2 regions of the Thermus antranikianii DSM 12462 genome follow, and region 2 is predicted to be linked to the other one. Evidence: riboswitches for the same ligand, from Rfam matches in the RefSeq annotation. Region 2 holds a riboswitch; the other holds the start of a gene.

Region 1 (5,931 bases), 230 kb from region 2:
TCGCGGGCAATGGTGGGAATGTCCTGATGGATGGTGGTGAGCCTTTCCCCTACCTCGGGAAGGTCGTCGTATCCCACCAGGCTCACGTCAGCAGGAACATGAAGGCCCAAATCCTCCAAAGCAGCCCAGGCCCCCAGGGCCATCTCGTCGGAGGCGGCAAAAAGAGCCGAGAAGCGCAAGCCCCCTTCCCATGCCCGCCTCACCGCCCGGTAGGCATGAAGGGCATCAAAGTTGCCGTCCAGAATCAGCTTCGGGCGTAACCTTAGCCCCGCTTCCAGAAGGGCCCTCTTGTACCCAAGAAGCCGCTCCCTTCCCGCCTGGTGATGCAAGTGCCCCGTGAGGTGAGCAATGTCCCGGTGACCCAGTTCCAACAGGTGGCGGGTAGCCTTGTAGCCCCCGTCCTCATCGTCCGGGGCTACCCAGAAGGTTCCCGGATAACTGCCGATGAGCACAAAGGGTACGTTGTCCTTTCGTAGGGTCTCGATACGGGGGTCGTGGTCATGCGCGCCCAGTAAGAGGTACGCCCTGGCCTTCTCTAAAGGCAGGCCGCGGGCATCCGTGGCGACCTCCATTACCCGCAAACCCAGGCGCCAGACCTCCTCGGAGAGGGCTTCCAGCAGAAGGGTGAAGTAGGGTGTGTAGCGCCGCACTCCTGGGGCCAGAAGAAGGCCAACGGCCGTGGATTGCCCTACCAGTTCCCTGGCAGCGGCATTGGGAACAAAACCCTGGGTACGAACCACCTCTAACACCCGGGCCCGGGTTTCCGGGCTAACCCCAGGCCGGCCATTGAGGACTCGGCTCACGGTACCTACGGAAACGTTTGCAAACCTAGCGATTTCCCTTATAGTCAGCCTCTTCTTGGTCATTATCGTAAACGTTTCCCCCAGCTTAACCCACCCCCTACCCCCCGTCAAGCCAACGTTGGCCCGCTAGGATAGGGGCATGGGAATATCCGACTTGGAAGAAACCCTGAGGGCCAAGGCGGAAACGTTTTTGGCCCAAAGGCCAGGCTCCCGAGCTGAGCACACGGAGGACGTGTTTGCCCGGCGCTTTTACCTTTCCCCGGAGCGGGTAGAGGTGGTGAACCACTTGAGGCGAAAGCCCTTGGCGGTATTTAACCCCGGGGCGGTGTACAGGGACGGAGTGGTGCACCTTTTTGTCCGCCTGATCTTCGATTACTACGGCTACGCCTCCAGCGTGGGGTACGTGGCCCTTCCCCTGGAAGACCTGCTCGCCGGTCAGTTGCCTGACCCTTTGTCGGTGGAGATCGTCCTTTACCCAACCGAAGTCTGGGAGGCCTCGAGGGGATGCGAGGATCCCCGGGCCCACACCTGGGGTGCAGGCTTCCTCCTCTTCTATACCGGCGTGGGCAAGTTGGGTGAAGCCCGCCTCACCGACCACAAGGATGTCTTTTTCCCAGCCTTGGCCCTGGCCGAGTTCGATCCGGACCTAAAGCTCCGGCGCAAGGGATTGGTGCGAATAGGCCCGGCAGGAAAGAGCCTCCTTTTGCCGGCTAAGGGGGCCACGTTACTCCAGGGGAATGCCGTTCTTCTAAGGCCCAGCCTTCCCGGAGTTCCAGACCTCGGTTGGCGAGGGCGGTTGGATTGGAACAACCTCTCCATCGACCAGCTGGAACCCATCCTGGCCCCAGAGTCCTTTGAGTTCAAGGTGGGGTGGTCCACCAACGCCTATCCCGTGGGGGATGGTACCTATCTAGTGGCCTACCACGGCATCCTCCGCTGGGACTTGTCCTATCGCCACGGTTTCGCATTGCTTTCCGGCGACGGTGAACTTCTTGCTCTGTCCTCCTACCTTTTGGCCCCTCAGGGTCTTGTGGAAACGTACGGGGACCGGCCATTTACCTTGTACGGTAACGGCCTCTTCCTGCACGGGGACGAATTGGTTTTCGTGGGTGGGGTAGGGGACTACGCCGTGGGTGTTTTCACCGCCCCTTGGCGAGAGGTGCTTCGGCGGCTCAAGCCCCTGTAATGGATCACACCACAAAGGTCTCCGAGGGAGCAGCCGGAAAAACCAACGTAGGGTATTGACGGTTTACCCCAACAAGTTGTAGCCTCCTGGGTAGGACACCCAAAACTTAGGGTGTCCCGGCCGCGATGCCAGGCCGACAGGCCTGGACGCCAGCAGGCGGTGGGGGAAGTCCGGTGAAAGTCCGGCGCTGTCCCGCAACGGTAACCGGCTCTGTCCGGAAGCCCGAGTACCCGCTTCGCGGTCCTACCCCGTAGCCCTCGAGGCAAGGGTGAAGGTGGTGATGCCTGTGGGACCTTAGATTCCTAACCCCCCAGAACCCGGTGGCCCAAGATCCTTGGGCCAGACAACCTTAGGCAAGATCTTGCCCAGCAGGGGGTTATTCCCTTGGGCAGGTAGAAGGGATGGCCTAGCTTTTACGGGCCCGAAGGCGGCCCTCGGAGGTCCGTGGTGAAGGAAACGCGCATGGTCTACCCAGTTTTCCCTGGGGAAACCAACCATTACGGGACCCTTTTTGGCGGCACCGCCATGGCCTGGATGGACCAGGCAGCCTTCGTGGCTGCAACCCGCCACGCCAGGCGCAAGGTGGTGACGGTGCACTCGGATGCGGTGGACTTCAAGCGCCCCGTACCCCTGGGCTCCATTGTGGAGCTGGTGGCCCGGGTGGTGGGGGTGGGCCGCACCTCCATGCGGGTCGAGGTGGAGATGTGGGTGGAACCCATTGAGCCAGGTAAGGAAGCCTATTTGGCGGCTAAGGGCGGATTCGTGCTGGTAGCGGTGGATGGGGAGGGGCGCCCTGTTCCCGTGCCACCTCTGGAGGGGAAGGAATGATCCGTACGCTGGCTTACGGTCTTCCACGGCTCGGTCCTAACCGGGAATACAAAAGGCTTCTGGAGGGCTTCTGGTCAGGTTCCATATCGCGGGAGGATTTTCTCGAGGGCCTGGAGGCTCTCGAGGCCCTAAGGCTCGCCACCTACCGGGAACAGGTGGACCTTTACCCGGCGGGCGAGCTGAGCCTTTATGACCCCATGCTGGACTTGGCGGTGGCCTTGGGCCTTTACCCCCTGGATCCCGGGGACCTGGAGGGCTACTACGCCCTGGCCCGGGGCAAGGAAGCCCTGCCCCTCCGAAAGTGGTTCGGCACCAACTACCACTACTTGGTTCCACGCTTGCCAGAGAGGCCCCGGTATACCCCCCAGCCGGGCTGGGGCCTACCCTATCCCGTAGGCCGGAACCAGGCTTTGAAGGAGGGGCTCCCGACCCTGCTCGGACCCTACACCCTTCTGCGCATGGCGCAAAACCCCCCGGATCGCCTGGGAGCACACCTGGAAGCCCTAACGGAAGCTTACGTGGAGCTGGTCCAGCCGGTCAGGGGAAGAACCGTGCTCCTCCAAGAACCCGCCTTGGGGTTGGATGGGGCAGAGGAGGACCTCCCCCACCTTCTGGCCTTCTACGGTACCTTAGCGCAGGAGGTTTCCTTGGTCCTCCTGCCCTACTACCTACCCCCCGCCCCAAGGGTGGTTGAGGCCCTGGCCACCCTTCCCCTTCGCGGTTTAGGGGTAATCCTGGCCCCAGGGGTGTCCTTACCCCAAGTACCCAAGGGCACAGCCCTGGTGGTGGAGGTGGTGGAGGGTCTTGGGGTGTGGCGCACCAACCTCCTTGCCCTTGGGGAGGTTCTATCGCCTCTGGCAGAGACCGGGCAGGAGGTGTGGGTGGCTCCCAAAGCACCCTTGTACCACCTGCCGTGGGAAGTAGCGGAACCTTTGCCCGGAGCCTTGGCAGGCCGGTTGGCCTTTGCCCGAGAGCGACTTAAGGAGCTTGCCCTGTTGAAGGCCATCCTCCTAACGCGGACCACCTCCCAGGAATCACCGCCCTCGCCTGAGGAGGAAACTGCCTTCGCACAAGCCCGGGCCTGGTACACCCCACCCCCGCCTTGGGACTTCCGCCCCTCCCCAGTGCCGGCCTCGAGGCCACCCAGGGAAGAGCGCTCCAAAGCCCAGCAGAACCTGGCCCTTCCCCTTTTCCCCACCACCACCATAGGAAGCTTCCCCCAGACCAAGGAGCTTCGCGACTTCCGGAAAAGATTGCGCTCCAGGGCTCTTGACCAGACGGCCTACTGGCTGCACATCCAGGAAGCCATCCGGGCGAACATCCGCCTCCAAGAGGAACTGGGCCTGGACGTTTTGGTCCACGGAGAGCCCGAGCGCAGCGATATGGTGGAGTTTTTCGCGGAGCGTTTAGAAGGCTTCTATCCCACCCAGAAGGGTTTCGTCCTCTCCTACGGGAGCCGCGTCTGGCGCCCACCCATCCTCTTCGCCCCGCCCCGCCGGAGGGAGCCTTTGGTCCTTAGGGAAACCCTGTTCGCCCAAAGCCTCACCCCTAAACCGGTAAAGGCCATCCTTACGGGACCCATCACCCTGGCTGCCTGGAGCTACCTACCCCAGGGGGTGGAGTTCAGAGAAGCGGTAATCGCCCTGGCGGAGGCCCTGCGGGAGGAGGTAAAGGAAGTGGCTTCCCACGGAATCCGGGTGGTGCAGGTGGACGAGCCGGCGCTTCTGGAGAAGCTCCCTTTGAAGGCAAAGGAGCGCCCTGGGTATTTAGCCCTGGTGGGGGAGGCCTTCCTGCGGGTAGTGGGGGAGCTTCCGCCGGAGGTCCAGGTGCACCTCCACCTCTGCTACTCCGATTACGCCGCCTTGCGCCCCTTCCTGGAGGTCATGGACCCGGATGTGGTGAGCCTTGAGGGAGCAAGGCAAGACCCCAGCTTTCTCCAAACCCTCACAGGGCTTTCCCTAGGCCTGGGCCCCGGAGCCTTTGACGTCCACTCCCCCCTGGAGGTTCCGGCGGAGGAAATCCTTACTCGCCTTCAAGCCTACCTCCGGTACCTGCCTGCGGAAAGGCTATGGGTGAACCCGGACTGTGGTCTTAAGACCCGGAAGCCCGAGGAGGCCCTGGCCAACCTCAAGAACATGGTGGAAGCAGCCAAGAGGCTTCGGAAGGCCTTTGGAGGGAGCCATGCTCACGGATCCTAGGCCCCACTACCGTCCCTACGAGTATCCGAGGCTTTTAGCCTACCGGGACGCCATCCGGCACAGCTACTGGCTCCACACGGAGTTCAGCTATGCGGCAGACGTCCAGGACTACGCCCTGGCGGGTCCTGAGGTGCGCTCGTTGGTGGAGCGCTCCCTTCTTGCTATCTCCCAGGTGGAGCTTTCCGTGAAGCTCTTCTGGGCCCGAACCTACGAGGTCTTCCCGAAGCCAGAGGTGGCCGAGGTGGGCATGACCTTCGCCGAGAGCGAAGTGCGTCACGCCAACGCCTACGCCCACCTTTTGGATCTCCTGGCCCTCGAGGACCGCTTTGCCCGGGCCTTGGAGGAGGAGACCGCCTTAAGGGAACGGCACCGCCACTTAACCGAGGTCCTGGGGTCCGCCTTCCGAGGCGACCTGAGGGGACACGCCCTCGCCCTCCTTCTCTTTTCCGCCTTCACCGAACACGCCTCCCTTTTCTCCCAGTTCTACGTGCTTATGGCCCTGAACAAGCGCCTTGGGCGCTTCAAGGGGATCTCCAACGCCATCGAGGCCACCAGTAAGGAGGAAAACCTGCACGGCCTCTTTGGGGTAGAGCTCCTCAGGATCCTTAGGGAAGAGCGGCCGGACCTCTTCGGGCCCTCCTTTACCGAGGAGGCCCTGGATAGGGTAGAGGCCTTCTTTCGCACGGAGGAGGCCCTTTTGGAGTGGATCTTCGCCCGGGGGGACACCGAGGCGGTGAGGGGAGAGGAGGTCCTGGAGTTCCTTAAGTGGCGGTACAACCAGGTTCTTTCCCTCCACGGCCTGCCCGCGCCCTTCCCCGTGCGGAAGGAGTGCCTAAGGGATACGGAGTGGTTTGACCTGGAGCTTTTGGCGGACAAGGAAGTGGACTTCTTCAACAAGAGGAGCGTGGCCTACGCC
Region 2 (5,931 bases):
GGTCCAAGAGGAAAGCCCGGCCCCGGATGTAGAGCCTAGCCCTATCCGTCCAGGTAGACATGGGGCCTCCCCATGAGGTGGGCCACCCGCACCCCTGGGCCGTAGAGGTTTTGCAGAAGGGTTTCCGTGAGCACCACCTCCGGCTTTCCCTCCGCCAAAAGCCGTCCCCCTTTCAACACCGCCACCCGCCCAGCCAAAGCCGCCTGGTTGGGGTCGTGAAGGACGGAAAGAATCCCCATCCCCTTGGCAACCAGGTTTTGGAAGAGGGCCAGAAGCCCACCCTGGTATTCCAGGTCCAGGAAGGTGGTGGGTTCGTCCAGAAGGAGGTAGCGGGGCCTCGCCGCCAGGGCCCGGGCCAGAAGAACCCGCTGGCGCTCCCCGCCGGAAAGGCTACCCAGGTACCGGCCCCGGAAACGGGAAGCCCCAGTAACCTCCAAAGCCCACTCCACCGCTTCCACATCCTCCCGCCCCTCCCGCCCCCAAAGGCCCAGGTGGGGAAGCCTTCCTAAGCGCACCACCTCCTCCACCAAGAGCCCCTCCGGGTAGGGGCCTCCCTGGGGCAAGTAGGCGAGGAGCCGGCCCCGGGCATAGCTTCCATAGGCCCGAAGGGGCTTTCCCTCCAGAAAGACCCCTCCCGCCCTGGGCCGGAGGAGCCCCGCCATAACCTTTAGAAGGGTGCTCTTCCCCGATCCATTGGGGCCCAAAAGGGCCACCCACTCCCCTGGCCTTACGGCCAGGTCCACCCCTAAAAGGGCATAGGGCCCCACGATCCCCTTGGCCTCAAGCCCTTCCACGCCGCCTCCACATCAGGTACAGGAAGAATGGCCCCCCAAGAAGAGTGGTCACCACCCCCACGGGAAGCTCCGCCGGCCGGGTAAGGGTGCGGGCCAGGAGGTCCGCCAGCGTTAGGAGGGCCGCCCCGCCTAAGGCAGAAGCAGGCAGAAGCAGGCGATAGTCCTCATCCAAGAGGCGCCGGAGGAGATGGGGAGTTATCAGGCCCACGAAACCGATGATCCCCGCCTGGGCCACGGCAGCAGCCACCAACAGGCTTGCGGCAAGGAGGAGGAGGAGTTTCAGGCCCTCGAGGGGTAGCCCCATACTCCGGGCCACCTCCTCCCCCAGCTGGAGGGCGTTCAACACCCGGCCCAGAAGCAACAGCGGGGGAAGGGCCAGAAGGAAAAAAAGGACCATGGCCTTCACCGAAGGCCAGCCCATGAAGGCCAGGTTGCCCAGGGTGTAGGCGAAGACCGCCCGCACCCGGTCGGCGTCCTGCATCATCAGGTAGGTGGTGGCCCCGGTCAGAACGCTCCCCACCACCACCCCCGCCAGGACCAGCTCCCCCGTCCGGGCCGCGCCCCCTGCCAGAACCAGGGTGAGGAAGGTGGCGGAGAGGGCCCCAAGGAACCCGAAGAGGGTGGCGGAAAGGGGAAGGCTTTGGAAGATGGCGTGCTGGGCAAAGGCGGGGGCCAGGCCCCCCAGCAAGCTGGCCAGAAGGGTCACGGCGAAGGCCGCCCCCGCCGCCGAGCCCATGAGGTAGGGGTCGGCCAGGGGATTGCGGAAAAGCCCCTGGAAGCTGGCCCCCGCCACCCCCAAGGCCGCCCCCACCAGCATCCCCCCCAGGACCCTGGGGAGCCGCATCTCCGTGACGATGGGATTCTCCTTTAGGCCCAAAAGGGCTTGGAGCACCTCGCCCGGCGGCAGGCTCACCGCCCCCATGGCTACCCCCAGCACCAAGGCCAGGAGGAGCAGGAGGAGGAGCCAGAAAAAGACCAGGCTCCGCCTAAGGGCCAGGGGGAGGGCCCGGGTCATGGCCTAACGCCCGTGGAAGCAATCCACCAGAAGCCTAAGCCCCTGGGCCACCCGGGGGCCTGGGCGGGAAAGGAGGCTATCCTGGCCCCCGGTAAACACGCAGATGCGCCCTGTCTGCACCGCCTTCACCCGGCTCCAGCCAGGCCTGGCCCGGATGGTTTCCAGGGCACCCGGGTAGGTGGCCACGATCACCTCGGGGTTCTTCTCCACCACGAACTCGGGGGCGATCTTGGGGAAAAGGCCCAGCTCCTTGGGGATGATGTTCACCCCCCGGGCCTTTTGGATCAGGACCCCGATGAAGCTCTCGGGCCCCACGGTGTAGGGGGTGGGGTCAATCTCGTAGTAAACCCGGGGCCGGGTCTTGGCCTTGGCCGCCCGGGATTCCTCCTGGTATACCTCCCGCTGGATCTGGGCCACCACGCGCTCCGCCTGGCCCTCGAGGCCAAGAAGCCTCCCCAGGGTGCGGGTGGTGCGGAAGATGTCCTCGTAGGTCTCGGTGCGCACCGCATACACCGTTAGGCCTGCCCGCTCCAGGGTTTCGTACAAACGCCCGTACTTGGAAACCAAAACCAGATCCGGCTTCAGGGAGACGATGAACTCGGGGTTGGGATTGTAAAGCCCCCCCGCCTTGGGCAGGGCCTTCACCCTCTCGGGCCAGTCGGAGTAGTCGTCGGTGGCCACGATGCGATCGCAGGCCCCGAGGGCGCACACCGTTTCCGTCACCGATGGGAGCATAGTAACGATGCGCTTTGGGGGTGCCTTGACCGTGACCGTGCGCCCTAGGTCGTCGGTAAGGGTTAAGGGAAAAGCGAAGGCCAAGGCCAAAAGGACCGAAAGAACCGCCCAAACTCTCTTCATGCCTACCTCCCTAAGGCCGCTAGGGCCAGGCCCGGGGGAGGTAGGGAAAACCCCTGCCGGAAAGCGGCAGGGGCGCAAATGGCTTTGCAAACCCCCATCGCTCCCCCATCCGCGTGAGGTGCCCGCCTAAGGGGTTTGGCGGGCGGCCCTGGCAGGTATTCGGGCTTCCGGCCTGCGAAGAAGAGCCTGAGGCTGGGCCGGTTACCGTTGCGGGACAGCGCCGGACTTGCACCGGACTTCCCCACTTTAAGCCTGGACTACGCGCCCAGGCACCAGGGCAACGGACCTGGCTTTGAGGCCCTAGCGGGCCTTAAGGCCAGGCTAAGCCTAACGGGGCAAAAAGGCAAGGGCTTGACACATCCGGGGACGGGTGATTTACTTAGTCCCGAGAACGAACTAAAGGGCAAAGGGAAAGGAGCTGGGATGCGCAAAGGGGACACGCAGGAAATCCGCAGGCTCAACCGCCGGGCCATCCTGGCCCACCTGAGGCAGGGCCCCCTTACCCGCGCGGACCTTTCCCGGCTTACCGGTTTGGCTAAAAGCGCGGTAAGCCGCCTGGTGGATGAGCTTTTACAAGAGGGCCTTCTGGAGGAAGGGGCCTTTACCTCTCCCCCCGTGGGCCGGCCCGGCACCCTCTTGCACCTGCGCCCTGGCGCACGCTTTGCCCTAGGCGCGGAACTGGGGGTGGAGGGAACCGTCCTTCTGGCCCTGGACTGGCGGGGGGAGGTCCTATGGGCCAAGGAATGGAGCCACCCCCGGGAAGCTGGTCCCAGGGAACGTCTGGAACGGCTTCTGCAGGAGGTTCTTCCCCATGTACCGGGACCCTTGGGCCTAGGGTTCACCCTGCCTGGGGTGGTAGTGGAGGACCGGCTCCTCCTGGCCCCCAACCTGGGCTGGAAAAACCTGGACCTGCGGCCCCTGCTCTCCCACTTTCCCCTGCCCACGGCCTTGGAAAACGATGCCAAGGCCTCAGCCCTGTCCGAGGTCTTCTTTCACGGAGAGGCCAACCTCGCCTATCTAGTGCTCAGCACGGGCTTGGGAATCGGGGTGGTATCGGATAGCCGGATCCTGCGGGGAGCGGGTGGGGCCGCTGGGGAGCTGGGCCACTGGCTCGGCCAGGGGCACAAGCCCTGCGCCTGCGGCCGGGTGGGATGCTTGGAAACCGAACTGGGCCTCGGTGCCCTCTTGGAGCACTACCGGTCCCTGGGCGGAAAGGCGGGGGACCTCGAGGCCCTGCTCCAGCAGGCCAAGCAGGGGGAGGCTTTGGCCCTCGAGGCCATCCACCACTTGGGCGAGGCCTTGGGCCGCTTCCTGGCCAACCTGGCTGTGGCCTACGACCCGGCCCGGGTGGTCATAGGGGGCAAGGCGGCCGAGTTCTTCCCCTACCTGGAGCAATCCTTGCGCCAGTCCTTGGCGGCCCATGCCTTCCTGGAAGCCCATCGTTCCTTGCCCGTGCAACCTTCCCTTTATGGTCACCTGGCCCCGGCGGTGGGTGGGGCCAGCCTCTTTTTGGTGAGGTTTTTCGAGCTGGGCGGCCTGTGGGCGGAAAGCCCACGTCGCAATGGAGGTAGGTATGAGGAAGTGGCTTTTGGCGATCGGCGTGGCCTTGGGGCTTAGCGCCCTGGCCCAGACGGGCAAGCTGGAGATCTTCTCCTGGTGGGCGGGAGACGAAGGCCCGGCCCTCGAGGCCCTCATCCGGCTTTATAAGCAAAAGTATCCCGGTGTGGAGGTCATCAACGCCACGGTTACCGGCGGGGCAGGGGTGAACGCCAAGGCGGTCCTGAAGACCCGCATGCTGGGCGGTGACCCGCCCGATACCTTCCAGGTGCACGCCGGACAGGAACTCATCGGCACCTGGGTGGTGGCCGAGCGCATGGAGGACCTCACCAGCCTCTTCCGGCAGGAGGGTTGGCTCCAAGCCTTCCCCAAGGGCCTCATCGACCTCCTCTCCTACAAGGGAGGCATCTGGAGCGTGCCCGTCAACATCCACCGCTCCAACGTCATGTGGTACATCCCCGCCAAGCTGAAGGAGTGGGGGGTGACCCCGCCCAAGACCTGGGCGGAGTTCCTCGCCACCTGCCAGACCTTGAAGCGGAAGGGCCTTGAAGCGCCCCTGGCCCTGGGCGAGAACTGGACCCAGCAGCACCTTTGGGAAAGCGTGGCCCTGGCCACCCTGGGAGCCGACGGCTGGAATAACCTCTGGAGCGGCAAGCTGAAGTTCACCGACCCCAAGGCGGTGGCCGTATGGGAAACCTTTGGCAAGGTGCTGGATTGCGCCAACAAGGACGCCGCGGGGCTTTCCTGGCAACAGGCGGTGGACCGGGTAGTCCAGGGCAAGGCCGCTTTCAACATCATGGGCGACTGGGCCGCCGGCTACATGAGCACCACCTTGAAGCTCAAGCCCGGCACCGACTTTGCCTGGGCCCCGTCCCCTGGCACCTCCGGGATCTTCATGATGCTCTCCGACTCCTTTGGCCTACCCAAGGGAGCCAAGAACCGGCAAAACGCCATCAACTGGCTCAAGCTGGTGGGCTCCAAGGAGGGGCAGGACACCTTTAACCCCCTGAAGGGCTCCATCGCCGCCCGGCTGGACTCCGACCCCGCCAAGTACAACGCCTATGGCCAGTCGGCCATGAAGGACTGGAAGTCCAACCGCATCGTGGGCTCTTTGGTGCACGGGGCGGTGGCACCCGAAAGCTTCATGAGCCAGTTCGGCACGGTGATGGAGATCTTCTTGCAAAGCAGGAACCCGCAAGCGGCGGCCAATGCCGCCCAGGCCATTGCCAACCAGGTGGGCTTGGGCCGCTAGAACCCCTCGGCCCGTGGGGGCAAAAGCCCCCACGGGCTTTTCCCGGAGGCCTCATGCGCGACCGGATCACGGCCTTTTTGGTCCTCCTTCCCTCGTTAGGGGCGGTGGCCATCTTCGTCTATGGCTTCATCGGGCAAAACCTCTGGGTTTCCCTCACCGACTGGGGAAAGAACCCAGCCCAGGCCCTGGCCCTGAGGCCGGAGCTCCACTTCGTGGGCCTGGAAAACTACCGTGAGCTCTTCACCGGCTTCGTGGACGTGCGTTTCCGCCAAAGCGTGGTCAACCTCATCTTCTTTACCCTCTTTTTCATGGGGGGAAGCCTGGGCCTAGGCCTCCTCCTGGCCATGGCCCTGGACCGCGGGCCCAAGGGAGAAGGCTTTTTCCGCACCGTCTTCCTCTTCCCCATGGCCCTCTCCTTCGTGGTCACCGGCACCATCTGGCGCTGGCTCTTGCAG

Evidence for each region. Region 2 has a riboswitch for cobalamin ahead of G584_RS0101460 (ABC transporter substrate-binding protein). Riboswitches for the same ligand answer to the same signal wherever they lie in the genome.
Region 1: another riboswitch for cobalamin. It lies ahead of G584_RS0100320 (acyl-CoA thioesterase); the one in region 2 lies ahead of G584_RS0101460 (ABC transporter substrate-binding protein).

Annotation. Positions count from the first base shown of each region.
Region 1 is NZ_AUIW01000001.1:58,102-64,032, forward strand. Features, by position in the region: gene G584_RS0100310 (LacI family DNA-binding transcriptional regulator) at 1-866, opposite strand, end outside; gene G584_RS0100315 (glycoside hydrolase family 130 protein) at 943-1,989, shown strand; cobalamin riboswitch at 2,090-2,241, shown strand; gene G584_RS0100320 (acyl-CoA thioesterase) at 2,452-2,817, shown strand; gene metE (5-methyltetrahydropteroyltriglutamate--homocysteine S-methyltransferase) at 2,814-5,015, shown strand; gene G584_RS0100330 (ribonucleotide-diphosphate reductase subunit beta) at 4,999-5,931, shown strand, end outside.
Region 2 is NZ_AUIW01000001.1:288,211-294,141, forward strand. Features, by position in the region: gene G584_RS0101445 (hypothetical protein) at 1-61, opposite strand, end outside; gene G584_RS0101450 (ABC transporter ATP-binding protein) at 42-794, opposite strand; gene G584_RS0101455 (FecCD family ABC transporter permease) at 781-1,809, opposite strand; gene G584_RS0101460 (ABC transporter substrate-binding protein) at 1,813-2,667, opposite strand; cobalamin riboswitch at 2,801-2,959, opposite strand; gene G584_RS0101465 (ROK family transcriptional regulator) at 3,091-4,284, shown strand; gene G584_RS0101470 (ABC transporter substrate-binding protein) at 4,241-5,476, shown strand; gene G584_RS0101475 (carbohydrate ABC transporter permease) at 5,530-5,931, shown strand, end outside.